Regions from separate parts of the Sphaerotilus microaerophilus genome, predicted to be linked through region 4. Evidence: predicted binding sites of a transcription regulator. Region 4 holds the regulator's gene; each other region holds the start of a gene.
The links. Region 4 encodes FNR, which switches genes on or off when oxygen is low (the NO sensors DNR and NnrR bind a similar motif). Its sites were predicted from a motif close to TTGATNNNNATCAA; they were not measured.
Positions count from the first base shown of each region.

Region 1: a site for FNR is predicted at 3,114-3,127, ahead of NGK70_RS02720 (universal stress protein). Genes of this name have one in related genera too.
Region 2: a site for FNR is predicted at 3,516-3,529, ahead of NGK70_RS03745 (OmpW/AlkL family protein). Genes of this name have one in related genera too.
Region 3: a site for FNR is predicted at 6,252-6,265, ahead of NGK70_RS01590 (DUF2189 domain-containing protein). Genes of this name have one in related genera too.

Region 1 is NZ_AP025730.1:594,341-602,200, forward strand. Features, by position in the region: gene NGK70_RS02705 (IS1182 family transposase) at 1-586, shown strand, start outside; gene NGK70_RS02710 (MFS transporter) at 927-2,618, shown strand; gene NGK70_RS02715 (hypothetical protein) at 2,844-3,050, shown strand; gene NGK70_RS02720 (universal stress protein) at 3,183-3,626, shown strand; gene NGK70_RS02725 (alpha-2-macroglobulin family protein) at 3,909-7,860, shown strand, end outside.
Region 2 is NZ_AP025730.1:863,019-870,878, reverse strand. Features, by position in the region: gene NGK70_RS03760 (lytic transglycosylase domain-containing protein) at 1-1,096, opposite strand, end outside; gene NGK70_RS03755 (hypothetical protein) at 1,530-1,796, shown strand; gene NGK70_RS03750 (5-formyltetrahydrofolate cyclo-ligase) at 2,029-2,625, shown strand; gene NGK70_RS03745 (OmpW/AlkL family protein) at 2,789-3,382, opposite strand; gene NGK70_RS03740 (enoyl-CoA hydratase) at 3,722-4,516, shown strand; gene NGK70_RS03735 (DsbC family protein) at 4,608-5,342, opposite strand; gene NGK70_RS03730 (FAD-dependent monooxygenase) at 5,421-6,581, opposite strand; gene ychF (redox-regulated ATPase YchF) at 6,737-7,831, shown strand.
Region 3 is NZ_AP025730.1:342,327-350,186, reverse strand. Features, by position in the region: gene NGK70_RS01620 (sensor histidine kinase) at 1-1,472, opposite strand, end outside; gene NGK70_RS01615 (long-chain-fatty-acid--CoA ligase) at 1,590-3,305, opposite strand; gene NGK70_RS01610 (HDOD domain-containing protein) at 3,425-4,267, opposite strand; gene NGK70_RS01605 (hypothetical protein) at 4,460-4,759, opposite strand; gene NGK70_RS01600 (hypothetical protein) at 4,827-5,048, opposite strand; gene NGK70_RS01595 (hypothetical protein) at 5,550-6,179, opposite strand; gene NGK70_RS01590 (DUF2189 domain-containing protein) at 6,328-7,095, shown strand; gene NGK70_RS01585 (DUF2788 domain-containing protein) at 7,199-7,408, shown strand; gene NGK70_RS01580 (DUF493 family protein) at 7,467-7,742, opposite strand; gene NGK70_RS01575 (aminotransferase class IV) at 7,788-7,860, opposite strand, start outside.
Region 4 is NZ_AP025730.1:2,473,007-2,480,866, reverse strand. Features, by position in the region: gene NGK70_RS10745 (2-oxoglutarate dehydrogenase E1 component) at 1-1,872, opposite strand, end outside; gene NGK70_RS10740 (TIGR03790 family protein) at 2,137-3,330, opposite strand; gene NGK70_RS10735 (IclR family transcriptional regulator) at 3,364-4,134, shown strand; gene fnr (fumarate/nitrate reduction transcriptional regulator Fnr) at 4,260-5,000, opposite strand; gene hemN (oxygen-independent coproporphyrinogen III oxidase) at 5,223-6,608, shown strand; gene NGK70_RS10720 (urease accessory protein UreH domain-containing protein) at 6,618-7,340, shown strand; gene icd (NADP-dependent isocitrate dehydrogenase) at 7,421-7,860, shown strand, end outside.

The sequences.
Region 1 (7,860 bases), 1.9 Mb from region 4:
CTACAAGCGCGAGTTCGGCGTGCCAGAACCGAAGGCGCAGGACAACTTCACCGACCCAGCCAGCCGCATCATGAAGCGCGCCGGAGGTGGCTTCGACCCCTGCTACAACGCGCAGACGGCAGTGGACGACACGGCGCACATCATCGTCGCCGCCGAGGTGGGCAACAACGCGGCTGATGTCGGGCAGTTGCTGCCGATGCTGCAGGCGGTCGAGGACAATACCGGTCAGGCAGCCGAGCAGGCGTTGGCCGATGCGGGCTACCGCAGCGAAGCCAATTTCGCAGGCCTGGCAGGCTCACCCACGGAGTTGGTCGTTGCACTGGGGCGAGAGGGCAAACGCTGCGCCGAGGTGGATGCCCAGAGAAATCCGCACACCGCAGAGATGGCAGCCAAGCTGCAGACCGACGAGGGCAAGGCGGCCTACCGCCGACGCAAGTGGATCGCCGAGCCACCCAATGGCTGGATCAAGAACGTGCTCGGCTTCCGGCAGTTCAGCCTGCGAGGTCTGCACCGGGTGCAGGCCGAGTTCAAGCTCGTGTGCCTGGCGCTGAATCTGCGGCGTATGGGCAACATGCTTGCAGATTGAGGGCGCACAGATGCGAGAAACCGACCCGAACAGCCAGCCGCAAAGGCGCCCGCACAGCGCTGTGGGCAGCTACGACACCTCGCGAGGTCGGCGAACGGGCGAAAAGCCAGAGCCGTGCTCCCAATCCGCCATCCGCGCGGCTCCGGCAAATTACTGCCGCCCACACTCCTAGGGGATTTCACTTCGGGTTTCATTTCCCGTCAGGCGAAAAATCGACCCGGGGTTGACCCTGGGTGCGTAAGTTTTTGTTGGATATCTGTCAGGAGTTGGTCAGACAGGACTTCGACAGTGAAGCCACGCGCCACGGCCGTGGCGGACGGTTCAACAGGAGACAAGACACATGTCCAGCATTCCCGCCAACGCCAAGGTCGCGGCGGCACCGATGACGGCAGAGGAGAAGAAGGTCATCTTCGCCTCGTCGCTCGGTACCGTCTTCGAGTGGTACGACTTCTACCTGTACGGCTCGCTCGCGGCGATCATCGCCAAGCAGTTCTTCTCAGGCCTCGATCCGTCGGCCGCGTTCATCTTCGCGCTGCTGGCCTTCGCCGCCGGCTTCATCGTGCGCCCCTTCGGTGCGCTGGTGTTCGGCCGCCTGGGCGACATGATCGGGCGCAAGTACACCTTCCTGGTCACCATCCTGATCATGGGCCTGTCGACCTTCATCGTCGGCGTGCTGCCCAGCTACGCGTCCATCGGCGTGGCCGCCCCGGTCATCCTGATCGCGCTGCGCATGCTGCAGGGCCTGGCGCTGGGTGGTGAGTACGGCGGTGCCGCCACCTACGTGGCCGAGCACGCCCCGCAGGGCCGGCGCGGTGCCTACACCGCCTGGATCCAGACCACGGCGACGCTGGGCCTGTTCCTGTCGCTGATGGTCATTCTGGGCACCCGCTCGGCCATCGGCGAAGCTGCCTTTGCCGACTGGGGCTGGCGCGTGCCGTTCATCGTGTCGATCCTGCTGCTGGCCATCAGCGTGTGGATCCGCCTGTCGATGAATGAATCGCCCGCCTTCAAGAAGATGAAGGAAGAGGGCAAGACCTCCAAGGCGCCGCTGTCCGAGTCCTTCGGCCAGTGGAAGAACCTGAAGATCGTCATCCTGGCGCTGCTGGGCCTGGTGGCCGGCCAGGCCGTGGTGTGGTACTCGGGCCAGTTCTACGCGCTGTTCTTCCTGACCAGCGTCCTGAAGGTCGACAGCGCTACCGCCAACATCCTGGTGGCCATCTCCCTGATCATCGGCACGCCGTTCTTCGTGGTGTTCGGCACGCTGTCCGACAAGATCGGCCGCAAGCCCATCATCATGGCCGGCCTCGCACTGGCGGTGGTGACCTATTTCCCGCTGTTCAAGGCGCTGACCGAAGCCGCCAACCCAGACTTGGCCAAGGCACAGGCCACTGCCACGATCTCGGTGAAGGCCGACCCGGCCACCTGCTCCTTCCAGGGCAGCCCGATCGCCCGCGAAGTCGACTTCACCAGCGGCTGCGACATCGCCAAGCGTGCCCTGGCCCAGAACTCGGCCAGCTACTCCAACGAGGCGCTGTCGGCCGGCTCGCCCGCCGTCATCAAGATCGGTGACAAGGAGCTCACGCCCCCCACCGGCGTGCTGACCGCTGGTGGCCACAAGTTCGACGAAGCCTCGGGCAAGGCCATTGCCGCCTTCAAGAAGGACCTGGGCGCCGCACTGAAGGAAGCCGGCTACCCCGCCAAGGCCGATCCGGCCAAGGTGGACAAGGTCAAGATCGTGCTGATCCTGACCGTGCTGGTGATCTACGTGACCATGGTTTACGGCCCGATCGCCGCGATGCTGGTGGAGATGTTCCCGACCCGCATCCGCTACACCTCCATGTCCCTGCCGTACCACATCGGCAACGGCTGGTTCGGTGGTCTGCTGCCAACCATCTCCTTCGCGATGGTGGCGCAGAACGGCGACATGTACTACGGCCTGTGGTACCCGATCACCATCGCCGCGATGACCTTCGTGATCGGCATGATCTTTGTGAAGGAAACCAAGGACGTCGACATCTACGCCAGGGACTGACGGCGGACATGTCGGGCGTCCCGGCGCCCGGCCCGCCGGCAGACCGGGCGGCTGTACCTCGCCTGGCAGGGACTGCCGCAGGCAAATGCCCTGCCTGCTCCTTCCAAGCGCCCCGCCCGGGGCGCTTCTGTGTTTTCGACGCCGCCCTGCAAGCGCCTCGTCAGTCCGACGGGGGCATCATCGCTACATCACAGCGCTTCACGCGCCCTTCAAGGAACTCCCATCATGTGGAAGCTCGTTCTCGGTTTCATCGTCTTTGCCGCCCTGGCGCTGTTCATCCTGATGAAGAGCGGCGGGGACATCGACATGAGCGGTGAAAAGCACGGCACCGAGTCCCATCCTCCGGCGGCCTCCGAGCCGGCGGTGGCGCCGGCATCGGCCGTGGCGCCAGCGAGCGCGGCCGCCCCGGCCGCGTCTGCCGCCTCGAATTGATCGGTCGAGGTTTGATCTGACCCGCCGGCCTGTGCGCTAAGCGCACTGCCGCGCAGGGCCATCCTGACGCCGATCAAGTTCGGAACCCGGCAGTGCTCTAGAGTCGGCTCGTCCAACTCTGGTGAATCTGCCATGTTCAAGCATCTCCTCGTTCCCGTCGACGGCTCTGACCTGTCCGTGCGCGCCATGACGTCCAGCATCGTGCTGGCCAAGACGCTCGGTGCGCGCATCACCGGTTTCGTGGCCGAGCCGGACCTGCCGATGTCCACCATCAGCACCAACCCGACGGTCTTCACCGAGCAGGTGAAGAACCACGAAGCCAAGTCCGAGGCTCATGCCCAGGCCGTGCTGAGCAAGTTCGAGAGCCTCGCCAAGGAAGCCGGCGTCGAGTTCGTGGCCGACCACACCAATACCCAGCAGGTGGACCGCGCGATCGTCGATGCGGCCGACCGGGCCGGTGCCGACCTGATCCTGATGGTCACGCACGGCCGCGGCTTCTTCGGCGAGTTGCTGTTCGGCTCGCACACCAAGAACGTCATGTCGATGACCAAGGTGTCGCTGCTGGCGATGCACTGATGGCGGCAGCCACCCGGTGGTGGCTTCCTTCCGCCCTTTTCGCCCGTCCCCTCTCCCTCACCCTGAGCGAGTGAATAAGTCACGCGCGCAGCCGTAGACTTGCCGCATCGGGCGGCGAGTCCTGTGGTGGATTGCCCGCTGGCAGCCATCGCTCGCTGCGCCCGGCCCGTCGAGAGGCCGCTGCCAGAGGGTGGCGGGTGAGGAGTCTGCATGCGCCGCTTCGTGCGCCCCCCCCGGTTCTGTGTCCCCACGGCGCGCACGTGGTCGCGGCGCGTGAACGCCATGGCGACCGGCTTGGTGCTGGGTGCGGCCGCCCTGTGCGCGACCTTTGCGGCCCAGGCCGTGCAAGTGCGCAGCGTCAGCCCCAGTGGCGAAGTGGGCGAGGTCCAGCAGGTGCTGCTGCGCTTCGGCGCGCCGGTGGTGCCCTTCGGTGCACCGCGGCTGGCCGATCCGGCGCTGCTGCGCTGCGATGGCCTGGCTACCGCCCCGTCCACCCCGTCCACCCCGCCCGGCCAGGGCCGCTGGCTCGGCCCGGCTGAATGGGCCTACGAACTGCGCGAGGCCCTGCCCCCCGGTGTGCGCTGCACACTGGCGCTGCGGCCGAACTGGCAGCCCAGCGTCGCCGTGCAGGCGGCTTCAGGCGCAGCAACGCCCAGCCCCTCCGCCACGCTCGACGGCCCGCGCGAATTCCACTTTTCGACGGCCGGCCCCACCGTCCAGCAGGTCTGGCCCTGGGAGGGTGCCGAGGTCGAGGAGGAGGCGCACTGGCTGCTGCAGCTCAACGGTCCCGTGCAGGGGGCATCCTTGGCGGACCATGCCTGGTGCGAAGTCCAGGGCATCGGCGAGCGCATTCCGCTCGTGCTGGTCGACGGGCCAGCGCGCGCGGCGGTGCTGAAGGCCCGCCGGGTCGGTGCGGCCCAGGCCGAGCGCAGCCTGCTGCTGCGTTGCCAGCGCCCGCTGCCGGCCGGGGCGACGGTGCGCCTGGTCTGGGGCGCGGGCATCGCTTCGGCGCGCAACCCGCAGGTGTTGACCCGTGAGACACGCTCCTGGCAGTGGACCGTGCGTGCGCCGTTTTCCGCCGAATTCGCCTGCGAGCGCGAGCGCGCCGAGGCGCCCTGCCTGCCGCTGCGCCCGCTGCGCCTGCGCTTCTCGGCACCGGTGCCGCGCGCGCTGGCCGAGCAGATCCGCCTGGTTCCGCAGACGTCCGCGCCGGCGCCGGCCCAGGCTGGCCTGGCCCCGCGCTTCGACGCCGACGACCGTGCTGCCAGCGTCAGCGAGATCGCCTTCCCCAGCCCGCTGCCCGAGCAGGCGCGCTACCTGCTGACGCTGCCGGCGGGGCTGCGCGACGAGTCCGGCCGGGCCCTGTCGAATGCCTCGGCCTTTCCACTGGCCACCGGCACCGGGCCAATGCCGCCGCTGGCCAAGTTCGCCGCGGCGCCCTTCGGCGTGATCGAGGCGGGCACGCCCACCGAGCCGGCGGCACTGCCGATCACGCTGCGCCACGTCCAGCAGGGCGACGGGCGCACGGGCCGGGCCGTGGTGGCCGTCAAGCGGCTGGATGCCAGCACGCCCGACATCGAGCTGCTGCGCTGGCACGCCCGCCTGGCGCGTTACCACGAGAGCCGCCTGACCGCGCGCGAGGCCGGCCTGCCGCAGGCGAGCTGGTGGGTCGAAGGCGCGCCGCGCGAGGACGCCGGGCGCGGCACCGGCCGCGCCGCGCGCGAGCGCCAGGAGCGCCTGGTCGGCAGCCGCGAGCTGTCGCTGCTGGCGAAGGAGGGCGGCGTGCAGCGCAGCCCGCTGCCCGGCCCACCGACGCTGGCGAAGGGTGCTTCGGCCGCAGCCAGCGCTGCCGACGCCCGCGCCACCGAGGTGATCGGCCTGCCGCTGGCGCAGCCGGGCTACCACCTGGTCGAGATCGAATCTCGCCTACTCGGCCAGGCCCTGCTCGCCAGCCCGGCGGCTGCGTCGGCCGCCTCGGCCCCAGTGCCCCTGGCCAGCCCGGCGGCCCCGATGTACGTGCGCACCGGTGTGCTTGTGACCAACCTGGGCGTGCACTTCAAGCGTGGGCGCAGCTCCAGCCTGGTCTGGGTCAGCACGCTCGACCGCGCCCGGCCGGTCGAGGGCGCGGAGGTGGCGGTCAACGACTGCCGCGGCCAGCGGCTCTGGGCCGGCCGCACCGATGCCGCCGGGCTGGCGCGCATCCCGCGCGGCTTTGCCGACGAGGTCGACAGCGAGGCCGGCCCGCGCTGCATCGGCGAGGCCGCCTACTTCGTGACCGCCCGCAAGGCCCAGCCAAGCAGCGGCGGCGGCAGTGCCGATGGCAGCGCAGTGGTCACCGACCTGGCCTTCGTCTTCAGCCACTGGAACCGCGGCATCGAGACCTGGCGCTTCAACCACCCCACCGCCAGCGGCACCGAGAGCGACCTGCGCGTGCACACCCTGCTCGATCGCAGCCTGCTGCGCGCGGGCGACACCGTTTCGATGAAGCACCTCGTGCGTGCCGAGACCGAGCGTGGCCTGGCGCTGGTCAACGCCGCCGACTGGCCCACCGAGCTGCAGATCACCCACCAGGGCAGCGGCGAGGTCACCCGCATCGCCCTGCCGGCGCAGCCGGCCAACGCCCAGGCGACGCCGCTGCGCGCGCTGCCCATGCAGTGGGCGATTCCCGCCACCGCCAAGCTGGGCCGCTACGAGCTGACGCTGCACCGCGGCGCGCGCCAGTGGTCGGCCGGCGCCTTCCGCGTCGAGGCCTTCCGCGTGCCGCTGGTGGATGCCCGCCTGAGCCTGGCCGGTGCGGCCAAGGGGCCGCTGGTCGCTCCCCAGGCGCTGAACTTCGCGGTGCAGCTCAACCACCTTTCGGGTGGCGGCGTGGCCGCCCCGGCGAGCTTCTCGGCGCTGCTGCGCGAGCGCGAGCCGGCCTTTGCCGGCTACGAGGACTACAGCTTCTCGGCCCCGCGCGAGCGTGCCGCCGGCAGCCTGCCCGATGCTGACGGCGCTGGCGAAGGCGCTGGCGATGGTGCCTATGCCCCGGCGCAGGGCCGCTTGGTGGCCGACCGGCTGGCGCTGCGCACCGATGCCCAGGGCGCCGCCACGGTGGCACTCGCCAAGCTGCCGGCCCTGGCCGGGCTGAAGCGGCCCGCCGAGCTGGTCGCCGAGCTGAGCTTTGACGACCCCAACGGCGAGCGTCAGACCGTCGCCCAGACCCTGCCGGTCTGGCCGGCCGCCCTGCAGGTGGGGCTGCGTGCACGCTCCTGGCTGGCGCAGCGCGGCCGTGTGCCGCTGCAGGCGGTGGTACTGGACACGGCAGGGAAACCGCAAGCGGGCCGGACGGTGGAGGTGCGCGCCCGCGTCGTGCGCCTGACCAGCACCCGCCAGCGCGTGGTCGGCGGCTTCTACGCCTACGACGACCGCCAGGAGGTGCAGGAGCTCGGCCCCGTGTGTGGCGGCCGGACCGACGCCCGCGGCCTGCTGGTCTGCGACAGCGAATTGACCCAGGCCGGCGAGGTGGAGCTGATCGCCCGCGTGGCCGACGACGCCGGGCGCGCCACCGAGGCCGCCACGTCGGTGTGGATCTCCGGCAGTGGCGAGCAGTGGTTCGCGCAGGACAACGACGACCGCATCGACCTGCTGCCCGAGAAGCGCGAGCTGGCGCCCGGCGAGACCGCCCGCCTGCAGGTGCGCATGCCCTTCCGAGAGGCCACCGTGCTGGTCACCGTGGAGCGCGAGGGCGTGCTCGACAGCCGCGTGCTGACCCTGCGCGGCAGCGACCCGGTCATCGAGCTGCCGATCCCTGTGCCTGGGGCCGGTGCAGCAGGTGCCACAGGTGCAGTGGGTGAGGCGTCCGGCTGGGCGCCCAACGTCTACGTCAGCGCGCTGGTGCTGCGCGGCCGGGTGCGGCACGTGCCCTGGTACTCCTTCTTCGATTGGGGCTGGCGGGCGCCGCTCGACTGGCTGCGTGCCTGGCGCCATGAGGGCTCGGAGTACCAGCCGCCCACCGCGATGGTCGACCTCGCCAGGCCGGCCTTCAAGCTCGGCGTCGCCCAGCTGCGGATCGGTCTGGCGGCGCACCGCCTGGACGTCAAGGTCGAGACCGACCGCCCGCAGTACGGCCCACGCCAGACCGTGCACGCCCAGGTGCAGGTCACGCGCGGCGGCCAGCCGGTGGCCGGGGGGGAGATCGCCTTTGCCGCGGTGGACGAGGGCCTGCTGGCGCTGGCGCCCAACGAGAGCTGGC
Region 2 (7,860 bases), 1.6 Mb from region 4:
CATCGCCCTCGGGGCCGGCCTCGGCGGTGGCCTGCAGCGCGCGGGCCTTCCAGTAGATCCAGGTGGGGTCGGCCTGCTGCGCCGCGCTCATCGCCTGCACGGCGTCGAGCAGGCGGCGCCAGCGCTGCGCGTCGGTGCTGCTGCGCAGGGCCGCGCGGGCGCGCCAGGCCAGCGTGTCGTCGCTCCATTCCATCGCCCGGCCGCTCTGGCCCGGGGCTGAGAGCGCCGCGGCCTGCTGGAACCACCCGTCCGCCTCGGGCAGCAGCTTCCACGCCGCCTGCTTGGCCACGGCCGACCAGGCCCAGGCGGCGGCCTCGGGCGGCAGCGCGGCCTGCCAGCGTTCCTGCAGCGCCTGGGCGGCGGCGGCCGGGTCGCTGCTGGCCAGGCGCACCAGCGCGATCAGGGTCAGCTCGGCCGCGGGGCGGGTCGCCGCCGAGGCCTTCTTGGCCAGGAAGCGCTGCGGCTGTTCGTAGGCCTCGGTGACGATCTTGTCCGCCGGCGCCTCCGCCTGCAGCAGCGCCACCGCCTGCTTCAACACGCGCGGGCGGCCCGCCTCGGCGGCCTGGCGGGCACGCTGCCAGACGTCGGCCGGCGTGAAGCGCTTGGCCTCCAGCAGCGTGGCGGCCAGGTAGGCACAGCCATCGTCGGCATCGCGCTGGGCGTACCAGGTGCTGCGCGCGCTGCTGCGCACATCCTCGCCGGCCTGGTGGCGCTGCAGCAGCTGGTAGCAGGTGACCTCGCGGTCGTCGTTGAGCTTGAAGCGCGGGAACTCGGCGGCAAAGTGGGCCCAGTCGCGCCGCCGGCCGAGTTCGAGCAGCCAGTCGTTGCGCAGGCGATCTTCCACATAGGTGCCGGGCCAGCGCGCCCAGAAGGCCTCCAGCTCCTCCTGGCGGGCCTCGTTCAGGCGGTGGTTCAGCTCCCAGTAGTCCGCCCAGGCGGCCAGCGGGTGGCGCGCCGCGGCCAGCACGTCGCGCTGCTCGACCAGGCGGGCACGGTCTCGTCTACGCCAGGCGTCCTGGGCATCGACCACGCGGGCGTCCAGGCCAGCCAGCACAGGTGAGGGCGCGGTCGTGGGTGCCGCCACAGGTGCGGCCATGGGCACAGGCACAGGTGCGGAGGCGGCCGGTGTGCCGGCGCGCGACGTGTCCTGCCCCGCGTCGGGGCCGGTGGCCTGGGCCCAGGCGGGGCCGAGGGAGGTCAGCAGGAGCATCGCCGCGCTCCCTGCGCGCAGCCGGATCAGGTTCATCACAGTCATCGTTGTGGTCGTTCTTCAACTCGGCAAGCCCGGTGGCGGCAGGCACCCGGATCGAGGCGCCCACCGCTCACACGGCGGGTGGATCCCCAGGTTGTAGCGCAGTTGCCGGGCCGTGCGGCGCCGAAGGGGTTGCAGCGTGTCACCCGACGCGTGCATTCATCCGCCCAGGACGCCGTTCATCGGCGCAGAACCGCGTTCGTCGCAATCGGCTGGGCCCGCCCGACCCGGCTGCCTACAGTGCCTCCATCGCCACAAGAAACCCCCGGAGCCCCACATGAACGCCCACCTGAACGCCAACCGCCGCAACGACCGCGCCTTCGCCGCCACGCTCGCCGCCATGGCCACGGCGCTGTGCCTGCTGCCGCTGGCCGGCGAGTTCGGGCGCAGCGCCTCGGGCGCAAACCCGGCTCCCGGCGCCGCCACGCAAGCCGTTGCGCAGGCTGGCGTGACAGTGCTGGAGCCGGTGGTCATCACCAGCCAGCGTGCCGCACGCCAGGCCCGGCTGGCGCAGGACGACCGCCCGGCCACGCCGAAGATCTGAGTTCCCTGTGAGCAACACCCGCCCGCCGGGTTCGCTGCCCCCCCGTTGATCGATAGGCTGGCATCTGTGCCGCCTTTCTTGCACGGGCGGTGCCCCAGGGCATCGCCCGTTTTTTCTTGTGCATTCCTTCACGCAGCACAACACCCGGCGGTTTTCGGCCCCGGCAGGTTTGCCCCGGCGAGGCCCGGCCCGCACAATCGGCAGCCATTCGCCCTGCCCTCGCCTGACTGCCATGAGCCTGACCGGTTTCAAACTGCCCGAGCCGCCCCGTGACAAGCTCACCCTGCGCCGCCAGCTGCAGGCCGAGCGACAGGCGATGAGCGACCGCCACCAGCGCAGCGTCTACCTGCAGGAGGTGCTGCGCGTGTGGCTGCTCTCGCGGCCGGAGAAGACCATCGGCGCCTACTGGGCCATCAAGGGCGAGTTCGACGCCCTGCCCGCGCTGTACCGCTGGAGCGAGGCCGACCCCGAGCGGCGCATCGGCCTGCCGGTGATGGACCGCAAGACCAAGCAGCTGCGCTTCCACGTCTGGTACCCCGGCTGCCCGATGGAGGAGGACGCCTTCGGCATCCTCAAGCCCAAGGACACGGAGGAGTTCCACCCGCAGCTGCTGCTGGCACCCTGCGTTGGCTTCGGCGCGCGCGGCATCCGCCTGGGCTATGGTGGCGGCTTCTACGACCGCACCCTGGCCACGCTCAATCCCATGCCCTACACCGCCGGCATCGGCTTCGGCCACGGCTACATCCCCTGGCTCGAAGCCGAGCCGCACGACGTGCCGCTGGACGCGATGCTGACCGAGGACGGCGTGTTCTGGCAGAACGACGCCTGAGCGTCCATCAGCCCCCTGCGTCAATGGCGCGGGGGGGTTGTCGCCGCCACAAAAGAAAACCGGCCGCAACAACCCCCGTTGTTGCGGCCGGCCCTGGTGCAGCACCGCTCACACGAGCGGCGGCCCCCTCCTCGGAAACCTCGGAAAACCTGGGATCAGGCGATCAGAACTTGTAGCCAACGCCCACGCCGAACAGCCACGGATCGACCTTGACGGTGCCCAGGGTGGCGCCACCAGCGCTCACGTCAGTACGGATCTGCACTTTCTTCACGTCGACGTTCAGCGACAGCTTCTTGTCCAATGCGAAGTCCAAGCCAGCCTGAACCGCCAGACCGAAGCTGTTCTTGTCGACTTCGAGGCCACCAAGTTCAACATTCGAGAAGCGGGTGTAGTTCAGACCAGCACCGACGTAGGGCTTGAAGGCACCCATGCCCGCAAAGTGATACTGAGCCGTCAGGGTCGGCGGCAGGTGCTTCAGCGTACCGGCCTTGGCACCATTGATCTTGACATCGTGCTTTTGTGGATAGGTCAGGATCAGTTCCAGGGCGACATTCTGAGCGACGAAATACGTGAAATCGACTTCCGGAATCGTCTTCGTGCTCACGGAAACTTCCGCTCCCGGAATGGTGTCCTTGTCGGCCGGATCGATGTAGACAGCGCGAGCACGCACCACCAGATCGCCAGCGGCCTGGGCGTTCACGGCGGGAGCAACGGCAGCGGCGGCCAGGGCGAGCAGAGCAAGACTGAGCTTCTTCATGGACAACTCCAATGGGGTAGGTGGGAGCCCGGTCGATGTGTCCGGGTCTGGCATGCATTGCACCGCTGCGGGCCTTTTGTCATCTTGCGGAAACGCAAGTCGCGCCAGAGCGACGGTTCACGCGGCCGGCGACTTGACCCAGGTCAGCCCGCACCCGCCGAAGTGATGCGCGCACGCGACATTTCGCGCAAATCCCAGTCCCACCGTGGCGGCCCATCGACAAACCGAGCACAGCACTAGGGAATAACCCATGTCCCGCGGCCGACGGTGCCGACCCCGGGGCGCTCGTATAGTCTCCCCGTCGCTACACTGCAGCAGCACGAGCGAGGACCTTCAACGATGAGCACTGCCTACGAGAACATCCTGGTCGAGACCCGCGGCGAAGGGCCGCTGCGCTACGGCTGGATCACCCTGAACCGCCCCAAGGCGCTGAACGCGCTCAACGACGCGCTGATGGACGAGCTGGGCGCCGCCCTGCTGGCCCTTGACGCCGACGAGGGCGTCGCCTGCATCGTCGTCACCGGCAGCGAGAAGGCCTTCGCGGCCGGCGCCGACATCGCGATGATGAACCCGTTCAACTTCCCCGACGCCTACCGCCGGGGCCTGATCTCGCGCAACTGGGACACCATCCGTCAGGTGCGCAAGCCGGTGATCGCCGCAGTCAGCGGCTTCGCGCTGGGCGGCGGCTGCGAAGTGGCGATGGCCTGCGACATGATCCTGGCGGCCGACAATGCGAAGTTCGGCCAGCCCGAGATCAAGCTGGGCATCATCCCCGGCGCGGGTGGCACGCAGCGCCTGCCGCGCGCGGTGGGCAAGAGCAAGGCCATGGACCTGGCCCTGACCGGCCGCATGATGGACGCCGCCGAGGCCGAGCGTGCCGGCCTGGTCTCGCGCGTGGTGCCGGCTGCCGAACTGCACGCCGAAGCGGCCAAGGCCGCCCAGGCGATGTGCGGCTACTCGCTGCTGGCGCTGATGGCCACCAAGGAGAGCATCAACCGCGCCTACGAGTCCCCGCTGGCCGAAGGCCTGCTGTTCGAGCGACGGCTCTTCCACGCGCTGTTCTCCAGCGCCGACCAGAAGGAAGGCATGGGCGCCTTCCTGGAAAAGCGGGCGCCGAACTTCACGCACCGCTGAACCCCGGGGCGCCTCGTCGCCCTGCTGGAAACACTGGAAACGAAGAAGCCCGGCCGAGCCGGGCTTCTTCACGTCGGGGCCGACGGCTGCGTCAGGACTTGGCCGGCGCGGCCAGGCGCTTCTCGATCTCGGCCGGCGACAGTGCGCCCGGCGCGCGGCTGCCGTCCTCGAACACGATGGCCGGCGTGCCGTTGACGCGGTGCTTGCGCGAGAGGTTGAGGTTGCGCTCCAGCGCGGCGCTGTCGCACTGGCCCATCACCCGCGGCGGGCTGGTGCCTTCGATCATCCAGTTGCGCCAGGCGGCGGTGCTGTCCTTGGCGCACCAGATGGCCTTGGACTTCTCGGGCGAGTCGCCACCCAGGATGGGGATCAGGAAGGTGTAGACGGTCAGGTCCTTGACCGCCTGCAGGTCGCGCTCGAACTTCTTGCAGTAGCCACAGTTCGGGTCGGCGAACACGGCGATGCGGCGCTTGCCGCTGCCGGTCTTCCAGACGATGGCGTCCTTCAGCGGCAGGCTGCCGAAATCGATCGCGCTGAGTTTTTCGATGCGCTCCTCGGTGAGGTTGCGCTTGGCCGCGGTGTCGATGATCGCGCCCTGGATCAGGTAGTTGCCCTTGGCGTCGCTGTACATCAGCTCGGTGCCGAAGCGCAGCTCCCACAGGCCGCTGACCGGCGCCGGGCGGATCTCGTCGACCTTGGGCAGGTTCGGGTAGCGCTCGGCCAGGGTTTTGCGGATGTCGGCCTCGTCGGCGCGCACGGCGCCGATCGCCAGGGCCGCCAACGCCCCCGCAGCGAGCAGGGATCGGGACAGGAGGGAGGGCTTCATCGGGGGTTCCTGGGATCGGGCGGGAGAAGGGACTGGGCGGGGGCCGGGGTCGGATCGGGTCGGGCGTGGGGCGCCGGCTCAGCCGTGCAGCGCCTGCCGGGTCAGCCAGCGCTTGAGCGGCGGCAGCTGATCCACCAGACTCATGCCGCGGTTGCGGAGTTCCTTCAGCGGGGCCTCCTCGCGCGAGAAAAGCTGCCACAGGCCGTCGACCAGGCCGGACATCGCCAGCGTCGGCGCGGCGCGCTCACGCACGTACTCGCGCAGCGTGCGGGCATCGCCCAGGCTGCGCCAGGGGCGGCGCGCCCGCGCGTCGGCCAGCAGCGGCGCCAGGCAGGCCACGTCGGCCAGGCCGAGGTTCAGGCCCTGGCCGGCGAGCGGGTGCATCGCATGGGCCGCGTCGCCCAGCAGCACCCAGCCCTCGCCACTCCAGCGCTCGGCCCGGCCGGTGACCAGCGGCCAGCCCGCGCGCGCCGAGGCCAGCGTCAGCCGCCCGGCCGCGCCGCCGGTGGCTTCATTCAGTGCGGCCTCGAATTCGGCCGGCTCGGCGGCCAGCCAGCGGTGGGCCTCTTCCTGCGGCAGCGACCAGACCAGCCCGTAGCCGTGGCCGGCCTGCGGGCGGTCGAAGGGCAGCAGCCCGAGGATGCCCGGCTGCTGGAACCACTGCCGCGCCACGCCGTGGTGCGGCTGGTCGCTGACGAGCCGCGCCGCCACCGCGGTGTGGTGGTAGGGCTGCTGGTCAAAGGCCACGCCCAGCGCGGCGCGGGTGGCGGAGGCACGGCCTTCGCAGATGGCCTGCAGCGGCGCGGCCACCGGCGCGGCGACCCGGTGCACATGCGGCGCGTAGCGCAGCGCCTCGGCCAGCACCCGGTCGAGCGCGCCCGCATCGACGATCCAGGCCAGCTCGGTCACCGCCTGCTGCCAGGCGGAAAAGCCGATCGCGCCGCCGGCATCGCCCGCCACCGCCATCTCCAGCACGGGCGTGCGGGCATCGGCGGGCAGCGCGTCCCAGACGCGCAGCGCCTTGAGCAGCTGCACCGAGCCGTTGTTGAGCGCATAGGCGCGCACGTCCTCGCGGGCGGATTCCCCGGCGGCAGGGCGGGACAGGCTGGCATCCACCAGCGCCACCGGGATGCCGCGGCGCGACAGGGCCAGCGCCAGACTGGCACCCACGGCGCCGGCGCCATGGATGCACACCTCGTGCACGGCAGCACCGGAAGCGGGATCGAAGGCAGGACTCATGGCGGCGGATTGTAGGCAGCGCACCGCCACCGCCCCGGCAGCCCGGCAGGCCGGCCACCTACAATCCAGGGCTTCCTGCCCGGCACAGCGGCCTGCCCTGCGGCGCCGACCCGCCCCGCCCCCCGTACCCGCCCCGTTTTTCCGAGTACCCCACCATGAGCCTCAAGTGCGGCATCGTGGGCCTGCCCAATGTCGGCAAGTCCACCCTCTTCAACGCCCTGACCAAGGCCGGCATCGCCGCCGAGAACTACCCCTTCTGCACCATCGAGCCCAACGTCGGCGTGGTGGAGGTGCCCGATCCGCGCCTGGACAAGCTGGCCGAGATCGTCCAGCCCGAGCGCATCCTGCCGGCCATCGTCGAGTTCGTGGACATCGCCGGCCTGGTGGCGGGCGCGAGCAAGGGTGAAGGCCTGGGCAACCAGTTCCTCAGCCACATCCGCGAGACCGACGCGATCGTCAACGTGGTGCGCTGCTTCGAGGACGAGAACGTCATCCACGTCGCCGGCCGCGTGGACCCGATCGCCGACATCGAGGTGATCCAGACCGAACTCTGCCTGGCCGACCTGGGCACGGTGGAGAAGACGCTGCAGCGCTCGCTCAAGGCCGCGCGCTCGGGCAACGACAAGGAAGCCGCCGCGCTGGTCAAGGTGCTGGAGAAGTGCCAGGCCGCGCTGGACCAGGCCCAGCCGGTGCGCTCGGTCGACTTCAGCAAGGAAGAGCAGGTGCTGCTCAAGCCGCTGTGCCTGATCACCGCCAAGCCGGCGATGTTCGTCGGCAACGTGGACGAGACCGGGTTCGAGAACAACCCCTTCCTCGACCGCCTGAAGGAGTTCGCCGCGAAGCAGAACGCCCCGGTGGTGGCGATCTGCGCCAAGACCGAGGCCGAGCTGGCCGAGATGAGCGACGAGGACCGCACGATGTTCCTGGCCGAGATGGGCCAGGACGAGCCGGGCCTGAACCGCCTGATCCGCGCCGCCTTCAAGCTGCTGGGCCTGCAGACCTACTTCACCGCCGGGGTGAAGGAAGTGCGCGCCTGGACCATCCACATCGGCGACACCGCGCCACAGGCCGCGGGCGTGATCCACACCGACTTCGAGCGCGGCTTCATCCGCGCCCAGACCATCGCCTACGAGGACTTCATCAAGTTCGGTGGCGAGCAGGGGGCCAAAGACGCCGGCAAGATGCGCGCCGAAGGCAAGGAATACGTCGTCAAGGACGGCGACGTGCTGAACTTCCTGTTCAACGTCTGACCAAGGTCTGACCTTGGTCAGCCCGGCGG
Region 3 (7,860 bases), 2.1 Mb from region 4:
TGCTTCAGGCGCAGGCCGTCGCACAGCCAGGTCTCGGGCGCACCGGCGGCGAACCGGGTGCCCAGCGTCAGGGCCTTCTCGGCCGCGGACACCTGGAAGAAGCCCACGGTCTGGTCGATCAGCTCAAGCAGCTTCTGCGGCTCGGGGTTCATCGGCATCGCGCCGGCCTCCACCTTGGCGAGGTCGAGGATTTCAGTGAGCAGCGCGTTCAGGTGCTCCGCGCCCTTGCGGATCAGCCCGGCCATGTCGCGGAACTTGGGCTGCTCGATGCGCCGCTCCATCAGCTCGGCAAAGCCGCGGATGCTGGTCAGCGGGGTGCGCAGCTCGTGCGAGATGGCGGCCAGGAACTCGCTCTTGGCACGGCTGGCCGCCTGTGCCTGGGCCTCGCTGACGGCCAGCGCCGCATTGCTGCGTTCCAGCCGGCGCAGGCTGGCCAGGAAGATGAACGCCGCGGCCCCCACCGCCAGGCTGAGCAGTGCGGACAGGCCGATCAGCACGTTGCGGTAGCTGCGCCAGCCGGCCAGTGCCTCGTCCACCGACGAGGCCACGAAGATGTAGATGGGGTAGTCGGCCACCTTGCGGTAGGCGATCGAGCGCTCGACGGTGTCGATCGAGCTGGCGGCGGTGTAGTGGCCTTCGGCGCCGAGCTCGCCGCGCGCCAGCGGGCTGCTGGCGCCGAGCTTGCCGCCCATGTCCACCGCCTTGCTGCCGATCACGCGGGCACGGATGGTCAGGTCGGTGCCGGCGATGGTGACGCCGCCCTGCTGGCCCAGCGCCACCTGGCGGAACACCTCCTCGAAGTAGGCCGGGTCGAGCGAGGCGACCACCGCGCCGAGCGCCCGGCCGTCAGGAGCCACGATCTTCCGGGAGAGCTGGATCGTCCAGCGCTTGGAGACCTTGCCCAGCACCGGCTTGCTGATGAAGAGCCCGTTGGGCGGCAGCTTGGCGGCATCGGCGGCGTAGGCCGGGTTCAGGTGGATGCGGACATGCTCGCGCTCGGACAGGTCGACATGGCCCGTCTTGCTGCCGTCGGGGTCGAGGTTGCTGCCAACGAATCGCCCATCCGGGCCGACCAGCGACAGCTGCACCAGGATCTTCGGTGCCAGGCCGGTCTCGTTGGCGTAGCGCACCAGGTCGGGCAGCGGCGTCTGGCCGCTGGCCACATCGTCGCGCACGCGCAGCGTGGCCTGGTCGGTGGTGGCGATCACGCGCAGGGTCTGCTCCTGTAGCGCGCGCGCGATGTTGGTGTTCTGCCGCGCCTCGGCGGCCAGGGTGTCGGCGTGCTTGTCGATCAGCAGCAGCACGACGGCCAGCCAGACCACCAGCAGCGTGGCCGCTGCGAAGGCCAGCGCGAAGTGGCTGAGTTGCCAGCGCGACCGCTCGGGCAGTGGCGCCGCCGGTCCGTCGCCAGCGGCGGTGGTAGCCGTGGCGTTGGTGGCGTTGGTGGCGGGAAGAGGGGGGACGGTGCTCATGCGACATCCTGGCGTGTCCGGCCGGACCCGGATCGACGCCGCCAGCCTGCCACAAGGTGCGGGCTGGCGATTCGCATCTGATCAATCAGACCACGCAGATCACGCTGGACGGTCCGATCAGTTCGAACGCAGTTCGCGGCGCAGGATCTTGCCCACGTTGGATTTCGGCAGGTCGTCGCGAAAATCGATGTACTTCGGCCGCTTGTAGCCCGTGAAGTTGTCATGGCAGTAGCGCGTGATGTCGTCCTCGTCGAGCGCCGGGTCGCGCTTGACGACGAAGAGCTTCACCGCCTCGCCCGAGTGCATGTCGGGTACGCCCACCGCGGCGCATTCGAGCACGCCCGGGTGCAGGTTGACCACCTGCTCGATCTCGTTGGGGTACACGTTGAAGCCCGAGACCAGGATCATGTCCTTCTTGCGGTCGACGATGCGCACGTAGCCGCGCTCGTCCATGATGCCGATGTCGCCGGACTTGAACCAGCCGTCGGCGCTGAGCACCTGCGCGGTTTCCTCGGTGCGCTGCCAGTAGCCGGCCATCACCTGCGGGCCGCGGATGCAGATCTCGCCGCGCTCGCCGATGGGCTGGTCGCGCCCGTCATCGTCGCGGATGGCGATCTCCGTGCCCGGCACGGGCAGGCCGATGGTGCCGGTGAACTCCTTCAGGTCGAGCCGGTTCGCGGTGGCCACCGGCGAGGTTTCCGACAGGCCGTAGCCCTCGCAGATCGGGCAGCCGGTGAGCTTGAGCCACTTCTCGGCGGTGGCCTGCTGCACCGCCATGCCGCCGCCGTTGGAGACCACCAGCTCGGAGAAGTCCAGCCGGGCGAAGTCCGGGTCGTTGGCCAGCGCGTTGTAGAGCGTGTTGACCGCCGGGAACATGTGCACGCGGTGGCCGCTGATCGCCTTCACCAGGCTGGGCAGGTCGCGCGGGTTGGGGATCAGCAGGTTGCGCCCGCCCAGGCGCAGGCCCATGAAGTAGCACACCGTCAGCGCGAAGATGTGGTACAGCGGCAGCGCACAGACGATGGTCAGCTGCCGGTGGCCCACCTTGCTGAGCATGGGGTTGAACCAGGCCTCGGTCTGCAGGATGTTGGCCACCACGTTGCGGTGCAGCAGCACCGCGCCCTTGGACACGCCGGTGGTACCTCCGGTGTACTGCAGGAAGGCGATGTCGTCGCCGCGCACCGGCACCCGCGTATAGGCGCGCTGGCCGCCCTGGCGGATGGCGTCGTTGAAGCGCGTGACCGTGCGGCCGTCGGTGAGCGGCAGGCGGAACTCCGGCACCATCTTCTTGACGTGCCGCACCACGAAGTTGACCAGCGGGCCGCGCCACCAGTTCAGCATGTCACCCAGCGCCACCAGCACGACGTGGCGCACGGGGCTGTGCTCGATGACTTCTTCGAGCGTGTGGGCCACGTTCTCCAGCACGACGATGGCCTCGGCGCCCGAGTCCTTGAGCTGGTGCTCCAGCTCGCGCGCGGTGTAGAGCGGGTTGACGTTGACCACCACCATGCCGGCGCGCAGCACACCGGCGATCGCCACCATGTACTGCGGCGTGTTGGGCATCATCAACGCCACGCGGGCGCCGCGCTGCAGGCCACGCTGCTGCAGCCAGCCGGCCAGGGCGGCCGACTGCCGGTCCAGCTCGTCGAAGCGCAGGCGCTGCTCCATGTACAGCGAGGCCTCGCGTGAGGCGTAGCGGCGGAAGGCATCGTCCAGCAGGTCGACCAGGCTCGTGGCCGGGTCCTGGTCGATGCGCTCGGGCACCCCGGCCGGGTAGCTTTTCAGCCAGGGGAAGGAGGGGATGTTGTCGTTGGGGGCGGTGAGCTGGGACATGGCGCCGATCGTGGCAGAAGGCCCCGGCGCCTGCGTCGGGGCTTGTCCTAGCCGATCGTCGCGCCGGTGACAGCCTTCCCCGCCCGGGCAGGTCTGCCCGATCGGAGCCGATCAGGCAGTCAGGACTCGATGCCCAGAAGCAGGCGCTGGGTGGACGGCTCGGACAGGTTGAGCAGCTCGGCCACTTCGGCGATGTCGTCCGGCAACGCGGCGTTGTCCCAGCCCTGCTCGGTGTGGCGCGCCACCTGTACCGCCAGGCGCACCGTACGCACCTGCGGGTAGATCAGCGCGTGGCCGGCGGCGTGGTCGTCGGTGAGCTGGATCAGCAGCTGGGGCAGGCGCCAGGCGCGCATGAGTTGCTGCTCAAGTTCGCCCAGCTCGATGTTGAGCACCTCGCGCTGCGCGGCGCGCGAACGCAGGTGCGGGTCGGCGGCGAGCCGGCGGGCCACCTCCAGGGCCAGTGCAGGCGCATGGCACCAGAGCAGCATCTCGGCAAAGTCGTGCAGCAGCGCCGCCTCGCGCAGCACCGTCGCATCGCCGTCCATGCGGTGCACTGCAAAGGCCTGGGCAAATCGCGCGGCCCGGTGGGCCCGGGCGAGCACCTTCTCCAGCCCGGCCAGCGCCTCGGGCGAGTCGGCCAGGTGCTGCTCGACCGTCTCCAGCGCCGAGAAGTCGCGGAAGAAGGGGGTGATGCCCATCAGCAGCACGCCGGCGGTGACGGTCTCGGCATCGGTGACCTGGCGGGCGTGGCGGTGCCCGGCGGTGTGCACCATCAGGCGCAGCGTCATCAGCGGGTCGTCCTCCACCGCGCGGGCGATCATGGCGGCGTCCACGCAACCGCGGGCCTCCTCGGCCTGGGCGAGCAGGGCGATCTCCTCGGCCGTGCCGGCCAGCACGGGGATGGGCTGGCGGCGCAGGTGGTCGGTCCAGGCGGCGAGATCGGGCAAGGGTCGGGTCAGCATCACGTCACTCCGCAGCATCCTCGGGCAGACGGGCCAGACCGCAGCGGTAGGCACGCCTGTCGCGGTTATCGACGATGGGGCGGTGGGCCGGAGCCCGGTCCCCGCCGCCGAGTGGGCCGCACGGACCGGATCCGTCCATTCCGTCACGCCACCGCATTTCACATCATGCCGTGGCTGCTTTGTGCGGCAGGATCACAGACGGTCGACCTCCGGCAGCAGGTAGACCAGCTCGCCGCCGCGGTACAGCGCACCGAAGCGGCGGCCGTCGAGCTCGACCTGGCCGAACTCCAGGTCGGCGCCCTCGGCGGCGCAGGCCTCGCGGGCGTTGCGCTCGCGTCGCGCGGCGCGCTGTTGGGCCTGGGCGCAGCGGGCCTGTTCGAGCCAGTGCATCAGGGCGAGCCCCTGGCGATGCAGCCGCTGGCGGACGGCGGGCAGCCAGCCCAGGAAGGTGCGGGTGCCCAGGACGGCCCGGGCGCTCAGGGATGTGGCCATGATCGGCCTCCTCATCGTGAGGCGGCCCGCCCTTCGGTTGACGACGGCGAGCGGGTCCGCGCAGGGTTCAGGGTTCGCCCCGGGGCCAGCGGGTGCCGCCTGCCTGGGACAGTTCATGACGCAGGGCCTGGCGCTCGCGCTGGCGACGCGCGCCGCCATCGGGGCCGTGGCGGCCGGCCGCACGCAGGTGCGCGGCGGCCACCAGCGGATTGCGCGGCTTGGGCGATGCCGGGAGGGCGATGCACGGGGTGCGGCTGTGCGAGCCGGTGCGCTGGAATGTGGTCTTCATGGCAACTCCTGGCCGACGGGGATCGGCGGCGGGTGGGCCCGGCACAGCCGGGACTCGAATCGAGGGCCGGAAACGGAGCCCCAAGCGGGCCCCGAAATGCAACGGGCCCGGGTGACTGGATCAACCCGGGCCCATGTGGAGGCGGCTGGCGCGCTGTCGATTCAGCGGCGTCGCCCCGACCCGGGATGCGGGCTGGACGCGGGGACTGCACGGCTGCCTGACGCAGGTGCACCGGCCTGCACGGCCAGGGCCGTGGCAGCAGGTCGGTACAGCGTTGCCATCTTCAGCAGCACTCGGAATCCGTTCGCGTGTGGGTGGTCGGGCGGCCTGCTGGCCCGGCCCGGAAGGTGGGCCCGGCAGTGACCGGACGGGAACTGATGGAGATCAGTTGCCTAAATGATAAACGAGTGTTTATCAACTTGTGAAGCCCCCCTGTCCACATCGAGCCCCGGTGGAAACCCGAGGAAGGGAGGGTCTCCGGCGCCGGGAGCGCCGCTGGCGTCAGCGCTTGCCCTTGAGCGGTGCGACGTGGCGCTGCGCGCGTGACCACAGCTCGGCGTCGGCGGCCGGGCTGGCTGCGGGCGCGGCCGCTTTGGCTGCCGACGGGGGCGGTGCGGCGGGCACCAGCACCTCGCCGAGCAGGTCCAGCAGGCGCTGCCGGGCGCGCTGCGGATTGCGGCGGTAGTAGCTCAGCACCAGGTCGACGATGAAGCGCTCGTCGTCGTCACGCGGCCCTGCGCTGCCGGCTGCGTCGCTGCGGGAGGGGGCTGCGGTGACGGCGGGCCTGGGCGCCTCGGCCGGTTCCACGGCAGCGCGCACCGGCGCGAGGGCCGCTTGCAGGGGGCTGCCTGCCGTCGCCCTGGGCGGGTCATGGGGTTGGTCGAGCCAGCCCGGCGGCTTGCCGCAGTGCTGCTCGAACTGCCGCGCCAGCCGCTCGCCGACCTGGCGGGCGCGGCTCTTGATCTGGCTCCAGTAGCTCGGCTGGATGCCGATGCGCTCGGCGAAGCGCCGCTCCAGCCCGCGCAGCGTGGCGGCGTCGGGGTGGCTGACGGTGGCACGCACGAACTCGTCGAAGAGGGCCAGGGCATTGCGGTGACGCAGCGTGGCGACGTCGACGGAGGGAGAAATCATGTCCCGATGATAAAGGCGCCTTGCCCTGTGGGCGGCCGCTGCGCCTGCGGGCTCCCCTGGGGAAACCTGCGCATGACGCGGATCAAGTGAACCGTTAGCATGTGCCCGTCCGGTCACCTGCCGAGCCGCCGCGCCCGACCTGCCGTCCATGAACGCTTCCGCCGTTGCCCTGATTCCCCTGCGCTCGCTGCGAGCCCTGCAGTCGCTGACCTGGCTGGAGCGGGCCTGGCACGACGTGCGCCGCACGCCGGCTGCGAGCTTTGCCCACGGCGTGGCGCTGGCGCTGTTCGGCTGGCTGATCGTTGCCGTGGCGGGCCAGCGCTTCTGGATGCTGGCCGGCGCTTTTTCGGGTTTCCTGCTGGTCGCGCCGATCCTGGCCACCGGGCTGTACTCGATCAGTCGTGCGCTGGAGCGCGGCGAGCCGGCCGGCTGGTCGACGGTGACCGCGGTGTGGCTGTCGCTGGACCGTCGCCTGGTGCTGTTCGGCGTGCTTCTGGCCGCGGCCGGCACCGCCTGGGTGCTGACCTCGGCGGCGCTGATCACGCTGTTTGCCGCCGCGCCGGTGATCACGCCGGCCGACTTTGTGCGCGTGGTGGTGCTCAACCCGCAGTCCTGGCTGTTTGAGGCCTGGATGCTGGCGGGCGGGCTGATGGCCGCGCCGGTGTTCGCCTCCAGTGTGGTGGCGATCCCGCTGCTGCTGGACCGCCGCATGGGGGTGTGGGACGCCGTGTTGACCAGCTGGCGCGTGGTGGGCGAGAACCCGCTGCCGATGGCCGTGTGGGCCGCGGTGGTGATGGGCTTCACCCTGCTGGGCATGGCGGCGGCACTGGTCGGGCTGGTGTTCGTGATCCCGATGCTGGGTCACGCCAGCTGGTACGCGTACCGGGACGCCCTGCCCGCCGACGCGGCGCCCTGAACGGCCTCGTCCCCGGTACGGGGGTTTCCACCGATCCGCCGAGGCGGCCGCGTATCATCTCGATTGCCCCCACCGACGCCTTCCCTGCCCTCTTCCCTCTTCCATGTTCGGCTACTCCGAGGAACAGCTTGCCCAGTTCGGCCTGACGGTCGGCGTCGGGGCGTTCATCCTCTACATGTTCTTCATCATCGGGCAGCTGGCGCGCGAGGCGAAGGCGGGGCGCTTCGGCACCTTCGTGCTCTTCCTCGTGCTGTCGGTCGGCATGCTCGGCTTCGTCGCCAAGAACGTCATCGCCTGGGTGATGGGGCTGTGAACAGGGGCTGTCACCCCGGCGGGGGCCGTGGCCTGCCGCCCCCTGTCGCCCCGGGGCGTCACAGCACGATCTTGACCATCGGGTGCGTCGTCAGCGTGCGGTAGAGCTCGTCGAGCTGCTCGCGGCTGGTGGCGGTGACGGTGATCGTCAGCCCCAGGTAGTTGCCGCCCTTGCTGGGCCGCTGCTCGACGGTCGCGGCATCGAAGCCCGGGTCGAACTGCCGCGCCACCGAGACGATGGCCTCCAGGTAGCCGGGCACGTGCGCACCCATCACCTTGATCGGGAAGGCGCAGGGGTACTCGATCAGCGATTGTTCGGGTGGGATCTCACGCATCGTGGGCATTGTCCGGCAGTCAGGGCAGCTTCCTGAACTGGGGGCTCAGATCGATTGTTCAAGCTTGGCGCGCTCGTAGGCCGCGTGCAGGCGGGCGTACACCGGGCCCGGCTTGCCG
Region 4 (7,860 bases):
GCAGTCCTCGCCGGACAGGCGCACCGGGTAACCGGCCGCCACCAGCGAGGCGAAGGCCATGTGCTCGCCCATGCCCCAATCGACGTTGATCTCGCCACGGCCCATCGCAGCGCGATCGTCGTAGACCTTCTTGACCAGCGGGTGCGGATTGACGCTGGCGGGGATCGTGGTCATGTGCTCGGCCAGGCGCTTCCACTCGGTGAGCGGGATTGCGGTGTCGGCGGAGTCGGTCCACTTCTTGCCGAGGAAGGGCTGCCAGTCGACCGCGAACTTGCTCTTGAAGTTGCTCAGCACCGGGTCGACGGTGTGGCGGCCGGCGTCCATGGCGGCACGGAAGGCCTTGACCATGTCGTCACCCAGCGTCTCGCCCATGCCCTGGGCGGACAGCCGGTCGGCGTAGAGCCTGCGCGTGCCAGGGTGCGCGCCGATCTTCTTGTACATCAGCGGCTGGGTCAGCGCGGGGGTGTCCTGCTCGTTGTGGCCCAGCTTGCGGAAGCAGATGATGTCGACCACGACATCCTTCTGGAAGGTCAGGCGGAATTCCAGCGCCAGCTGGGTGGCCAGCACGACGGCCTCCGGGTCGTCGCCGTTCACGTGCAGCACCGGCGACTCGATCATCTTGACGATGTCGGTGCAGTACAGCGTGGAGCGCAGGTCGCGCGGGTCGGAGGTGGTGAAGCCGATCTGGTTGTTGATGATCAGGTGCACCGTGCCGCCGGTGGAGTACCCGCGGGTCTCCGACAGCATCAGCGTTTCCTGGTTCACGCCCTGGCCGCCGAAGGCCGAGTCGCCGTGCACCAGCACCGGCAGCACCTGCAGGCCCTTGGTGTCGCCACGGCGGTCCATGCGCGCACGCACCGAGCCTTCGACCACCGGGTTGACGATTTCCAGGTGCGAGGGGTTGAACGCCAGGCTCAGGTGGACCGGGCCGCCCGCAGTGGCGATGTCGGAGCTGAAGCCCTGGTGGTACTTCACGTCACCGGCAGGCAGGTCTTCCGGCGCGGTGTGGTCGAACTCGGCAAACAGGTCCGCGGGCATCTTGCCCAGGGTGTTGACCAGCACGTTCAGGCGGCCACGGTGGGCCATGCCGATGACGATTTCCTGCACGCCCTTCTCGCCGGCGCGCTGGACCAGCTCGTCCATCGCGGCGATGAAGCTCTCGCCGCCTTCGAGCGAGAAGCGCTTCTGGCCGACGTACTTGGTATGCAGGAAGCGTTCCAGGCCCTCGGCAGCCGTCAGGCGGTCGAGGATGTGCTTCTTCTGTTCGGCGTTGAAGCTCGGCTTGGAGCGGATGCTTTCGAGTTTCTGCTGCCACCAGCGCTTTTGCGTCTGGTCGGTGATGTGCATGAACTCGGCGCCGATCGTGCTGCAGTAGGTCTCCCGCAGCGCCTGCACGATCTCGCGCAGGGTCATGTTCTCGGCCTTGGTGAAGTAGGTGTTCGCCGCCGAGAAGGTGATGTCCATGTCCGACTCGGACAGGTCGTAGAACGCCGGTTCGAGTTCGGGGATCTTGGGACGTTCGGTGCGCTTGAGCGGATCGAGGTCGGCCCAGCGCTGACCGACGTTGCGGTAGGCCGCGATCAGGGACTGAACGTGGACCTGCTTGCGTGCGACCGCCAGATCGGCCGAACTGGCCTTGTTGGCAAAGGCGTTGGCCTTGGCACGCTGCGCAAAGGACTCGATGACCGGCGCGTGCGCGACGTCGCGGGAATCGCTCCCATCGACGGCGGGAACGTTCTGCAGCGCATCGAAGTAGTCGCGCCAGTTGTCGGGCACGGAGCCCGGGTTGTCGAGGTACGCCTCGTACATCTCTTCGACATAAGGCGCATTGCCGCCGAAGAGGTGCGAGTTCGACCTGTGTTGCTGCATCATCTTTCGCTCACCTTGCGTCCCGGTATCCAGGACTCCGATGGGTTGAACAACCTTCCGCGACACGGCTGGACCGGCTAGCGGATTGCGACCCGGCTTGACTGTTGCCAGAGAAGGGGACGGGAAGGACCTACAGAATCAAGACCATGAATTTAGCATTGCCAGGCTTTCACAGGCCTGTCACCGGTCTTTGGCGCGCCGCAAAGGCGACCTGGGAGAAACCCGCAGCAGCGCCAGCCTCGGCGGCGGAAATCCCGCCAAGGAGCCTCAGCGCTGGGCAAACGGGGCGGCCAGCGGCTCGCCGATGAAGACCCCCTGCTGCGGCCACTTCACGCTCTTCCAGTAGGCCTCCAGCACCGTGCTGCCCTGCAGGTAGTGCAGCAGCGCGAGCTGGGGGTGGGGAAACTTCTGCGTGTGGTTGCAGGGCTCGCTGACGCTGCCATAGCTGGCGGTGGCGCCTGCATCGATCCAGGCCAGCGCGCTGGTCTGGCCGCTGCCTCCGCCCAGTTGCCCACCAAAGGAGGTCAGGTGGTCGGCCATGGCGCCCGGCGCCCAGTTCAGGCGATCCAGGCCCGCGAGCGTGGGCAGGCCGGTCTGCACCAGCAACAGGCGGTCCTCGCCCGCCGGCAGGTCCCCTTGCTGTACATGGGTGGCCACTGCGACACCGCGCAGCAGGCTTGGCGGCGGGTACTGGGGCAGCCGGACGCTGCGCGCCGCGTCGCGCGTGACCATGTAATACGCATGCACAGGCGGCGAGCCGCGCAGGCCTAGGCTGCCGTCGGCCGCCATGCCACGCTCGATCAGCGCGTGGGCCGCGTCCACGCTGCCGGCGGCCAGCAACATCGACGGACGCAGGCCCAGGTCCCGCCAGGGCGCACCGCTGGGTGAGTTGAAGTAGCGCGATCCCGTGGCCTTGGCACAGGTGTTCGAGCACAGCCCGGGCTCCAACCCCAGCGACACCGCGGCGGTGATGGACTGGCACTCCACCGCGTAGGGCTGCGCCCACACCAGCGCCAGGCCCTGGACGTCGTCGCCGAAGTGCGCCTCGATGGCCGCGCGCAACTGCGCGCCATCCCCTGCAGACAGGCTCGCCTGGCGCGGCAGCTTCACGCGCAGCACATGCCCGGGCGGGATCTGGCGCCGCTGGACGTAGCGCTCACCCACCTCGACCGAATACGGATCGTCCTGGTTGATCACCACGCCCAAGGTCTTCGAGGTGATGCGCCCGATCGCCCGGGGCACCCTCGTCCACCGCAACACCAGGGGTGCTGCCGAGGCCGCTGCAGCGGAGGCCGCAGGTGCCCGCTCCGTGGCGGGCGGCTCGGTGGCCTCGCCCGCATGAGCGGCCTGCCAGGCCGGCAGCAGCCCACTCGCCAGCGCAGCCAGAGCCGCCAGAGCCACCCGCCCCACCGGCCGGCACAGATATCCACACAGCCAGCTCGACCATCTTCTTTTCGCCATGCGAAAATCCATCATCGACTCAACATCCCCGACATGACGAAAAAGGAAGGCAGCACCCCGACCATCCAGGTCCTGGAGCGCATGTTCACCCTGCTGGATGTGCTGGCGGCACACCAGGACCCGGTGTCCCTGAAGCAGATCAGCGAGCATACCGGCCTGCACCCCTCGACTGCGCACCGGATCCTGAATGACTTGGCGGTGGGCCGCTTCGTGGATCGCCCCGAGGCGGGCAGCTACCGGCTGGGCATGCGCCTGCTGGAGCTGGGCAACCTGGTGAAGGCGCGGCTGGATGTGCGTGACGCCGCGCTCGGGCCGATGCGCGAGCTGCACAAGCTCACCCACCAGCCGGTGAACCTGTCGGTACGGCAGGGCGACGAGATCGTCTACATCGAGCGCACCTACTCCGAGCGCTCAGGCATGCAGGTCGTGCGCGCCGTGGGTGGCCGCGCACCACTGCACCTGACGTCGGTGGGCAAGCTCTTCCTGGCGCACGACGACCCGCAGCGCGTGCGCGCCTACGCCACCCGCACCGGCCTGGCCGGGCACACCCGCAACAGCATCACCGACCCGGCCTTGCTGGATCGCGAACTGGCCCGGGTGCGCCAGACCGACATCGCACGCGACAACGAGGAATTGGAACTCGGCGTGCGCTGCATGGCCGCCGCCATCTACGACGACCAGTCGCGCCTCATCGCCGGCCTGTCCATCTCCGCTCCCGCGGATCGCCTCGAAGAAGGCTGGATGGACCGCCTGCGCGAAACCGCCCGGCAGATCTCCGCCTCACTCGGCTACCGGGCGGAGTAACCCACCCGCTCGGTCAACACCCGTCTTTTCTTTTGCAAGCAGCGACCGCGGATCCGGTTCCGCCGGTCCGGTGGTTGCGCCCCCTTGAGGGGGAGCGGCGTGAGCCGCTGCGGGGGTGGGTCAACTCAAGCGCTGGTGCCGTTCACCACGCGCTGCAGCGCAGACTGCTCGATGATGCGGATGTCGCGCTGCTTCACCTCCAGGATGCCTTCCTCCTGGAATTTCGAGAAGGTTCGGCTGACCGTCTCCAGCTTCAGGCCGAGGTAGCTGCCGATCTCCTCGCGGGTCATGCGCAGCACCAGCGCCGAGGCGGAGAAGCCGCGCGCCTGCAGGCGCTGCGTCAGGTTCAGCAGGAAGGCCGCCAGGCGCTCCTCCGCGCGCATGCTGCCCAGCAGCAGCATCACGCCGTGGTCGCGCACGATCTCGCGGCTCATGATCTTGTGGAACTGGTGCTGCAGCAGCGTGAACTCGCGCGAGAGCGACTCCAGCTGGCCGTAGGGGATCATGCAGACCTGCGAGTCCTCCAGCGCCACGGCGTCACAGGAATGCCGGTCGGTGCTGATGCCATCCAGGCCGATCAACTCACCCGCCATCTGGAAGCCAGTGACCTGCTCGCGGCCGTCGGAGGCCGACACCACGGTCTTGAAGAAGCCGGTGCGCACCGCATAGAGCGCGGCAAAGGGGTCGCCGGCATGGAAGATACTTTCGCCCCGCTTCACGCTGCGCCGCGTGCTGACCATGTCATCGAGCGACAACATCTCGTCGTCTGTCAGCCCCACAGGCAGACACAGTTCGCGGAGGTTGCAGGCGGAACAGGCAACCTTCAGGGCTTCGAGCCGTGACGGCGGTGCGGTTTCTTGCGTCATGTCAGAGATTATCGCACCGAGGCTCGTGCGTAACGCACGCAGCGGACCCCGCGAGGCGGGACCGAGACAGATCAAATCGGGGTCTACCCCGACCCGTCGGCACGATGGTAGATTGAGTTATGTCAATATGGACGCCAGCCATCGGGGCACAGTGCACGAATGGAAGAAATGACCACGGTTGATATGGTGGAGGGCCAGAGTGCGCTCTCACGCCAAGAGGGCATGCCCGTACTCAGCGAAGACCTGCTGCGCCGCATGGACGTGCCCGGGCCGCGCTACACCTCCTACCCCACGGCGGACCGCTTCGTCGAGGCCTTCGGGCCCGACCAGTACGTGCAGGCGCTGACGCAGCGCGCCACCGGCGGCGTGGCTGGCGCGGGCGGCCCGCTGTCGCTCTACCTCCACATCCCCTTTTGCGAGTCGGTCTGCTACTACTGCGCCTGCAACAAGATCGTCACCCGTGACCACGGCCGCGCCGAGGCCTACCTGGCGGCGCTGACGCACGAGCTTGATCTGGTCACCAACGTGATCGGCCGCGAGCAGCCGGTGTCGCAATTGCACTTCGGCGGCGGCACGCCGACCTTCCTCAGCGACGCGGAGCTCTCCGGCCTGATGGCCACCCTGCGCAGCCGGGTGCAGTTGCTGCCCAAGGGCGAGTACTCGATCGAGATCGACCCGCGCACCGTCACGCACGACCGGCTGGCCCACCTCGCCGAACTGGGGTTCAACCGGTTGTCCTTCGGCGTACAGGACTTCGATGCTGACGTTCAGAAGGCCGTGCACCGCATCCAGCCGGCCGAGCAGGTGCATGCGCTGATGGCCTCGGCACGCTCACTGGGCTTCGACTCGATCAACGTCGACCTCATCTACGGCCTGCCAAAACAGACCCCCGAGAGCTTCCAGCGCACGGTGAGCGAAGTGGCTCGGCTGCGCCCGGACCGCATCGCCTTGTACGGCTACGCCCACCTGCCAGCACGCTTCAAGCCGCAGCGGCGCATCCCGATCGAGATCCTGCCCACCGGCGGCGACCGCATCGGCATGCTGTCGCAGGCCATCGCCGGCTTCATCGCCCACGGCTACCAGTACATCGGGATGGACCACTTCGCACTGCCGGAGGATCCGCTCGCGCAGGCCAAGCGCCAGGGCCGCCTGCACCGCAACTTCCAGGGCTACAGCACGCAGCCGGACTGCGATCTGGTGGCGCTGGGCGTGTCGGCGATCAGCCGGGTCGGCCCGACCTACAGCCAGAACGCCAAGACCCTGGACGACTACTACGACGCGCTGCGCCGTGGCGGCCTGCCGGTGGTGCGCGGCCTCGCGCTCAGCCGCGATGACCTGGTGCGCCGCGCGGTGATCATGTCCATCATGTGCCACGGCCGCCTGAGCTACGAGTCGGTGGCGCTGGCGCACCTGATCGACGTGCGCAGCTACTTCGCCGCCGAGATCGAGTCGCTGCAGGAGCACGCCGACGCCGGCCTGCTGAAGCTCGACCAGGACGGCTTCGAGCTGACCTCGCTGGGCTGGTACTTCGTGCGCTACATCGCGATGGTGTTCGACAAGTACGTGCGCGTGGACCGCGCCCGCGAGCGCTTCTCCCGCGTGATCTGAGTTGACCCGATGAGTGCTGCCCTGGTGGTCACGGCCGCCCTGATGGGGGTGGCCGGGGTGCCGCACTGTGCCGGCATGTGCGGCGCCGGCTGTGCCGCTGCCGCCCGGCTGTGCCACCCCGCCAGGCCATCGCGCGCCGTGGCGGGGCTGCTGGTCGGCCGGCTGGTCGCCTACATGGTGGCCGGGATGCTCGCTGCCACGGTGGTGACCGGGCTGCAGACGCTGTCGGAGGGCACCGGTTGGCTGCGCCCCGTCTGGGTCGGCCTGCAGGCCTTCCTGCTGCTGCTGGGGCTGTGGTTGATGCTGCGCGGTCGCCTGCCGCCGAGCATCGAGGCCTGGGCCGAGCAGGTCGGGCGCGGGCGGCGGCCGCAGGACAGCGACCTGCCCCGCAAGGTGCACCTGCCCGGCGAGCTGAAGGCCACGGCGATCGGCCTGCTCTGGCCCGTGCTGCCCTGCGGCCTGCTGCATGCCGCGCTGCTGGTGGCCGCGGTGGCCTCCGGGCCGCTCGACGGCGCACTGGTGATGCTGGCCTTCGGTGCCACGAGCACGCTGGGCCTGCTGCTCGGCCCGGCGATCTGGCTGCGCTGGCTGCCCGCCGCCCTGCGCCGGCACGCCACCGACGCGCAGGGCAACCGCCTGGCCGTGCGACTCGCCGGCGCGATGATCAGCGGCTTTGCCGGCTGGGGACTGGCGCACGCGGTGATCGAGCCGATCGCCGCGTGGTGTGCCTGACCCCTCCCCTAGAATCTTTGGCGCTCGCCCGAGCGATCCCGCTCCACAGAACCCAAGATCAAGTACCCAGGACCCGGCCCATGTATCAACACATCCAGGTGCCCGCGGACGGCCAGAAGATCACCGTCAACGCGGATGGCTCGCTCAACGTGCCGAACCACCCCATCATCCCCTTCATCGAAGGAGACGGCACCGGCGTGGACATCACCCCGGTGATGATCAAGGTGGTCGACGCCGCGGTGGCCAAGACCTACGGCGGCGAGCGCCAGATCCGCTGGATGGAGATCTACGCCGGCGAGAAGGCCACCCGCGTGTACGGGCCGGACGTCTGGCTGCCTGACGAGACCGTGCAGGCGATCCGCGAGTACGTCGTCTCCATCAAGGGCCCGCTGACCACGCCGGTGGGCGGCGGCATCCGCTCGCTGAACGTGGCCCTGCGCCAGGAGCTCGACCTCTACGTCTGCCTGCGCCCGGTGCGCTACTTCAAGGGCGTGCCCTCGCCACTGAAGGAGCCGGAGAA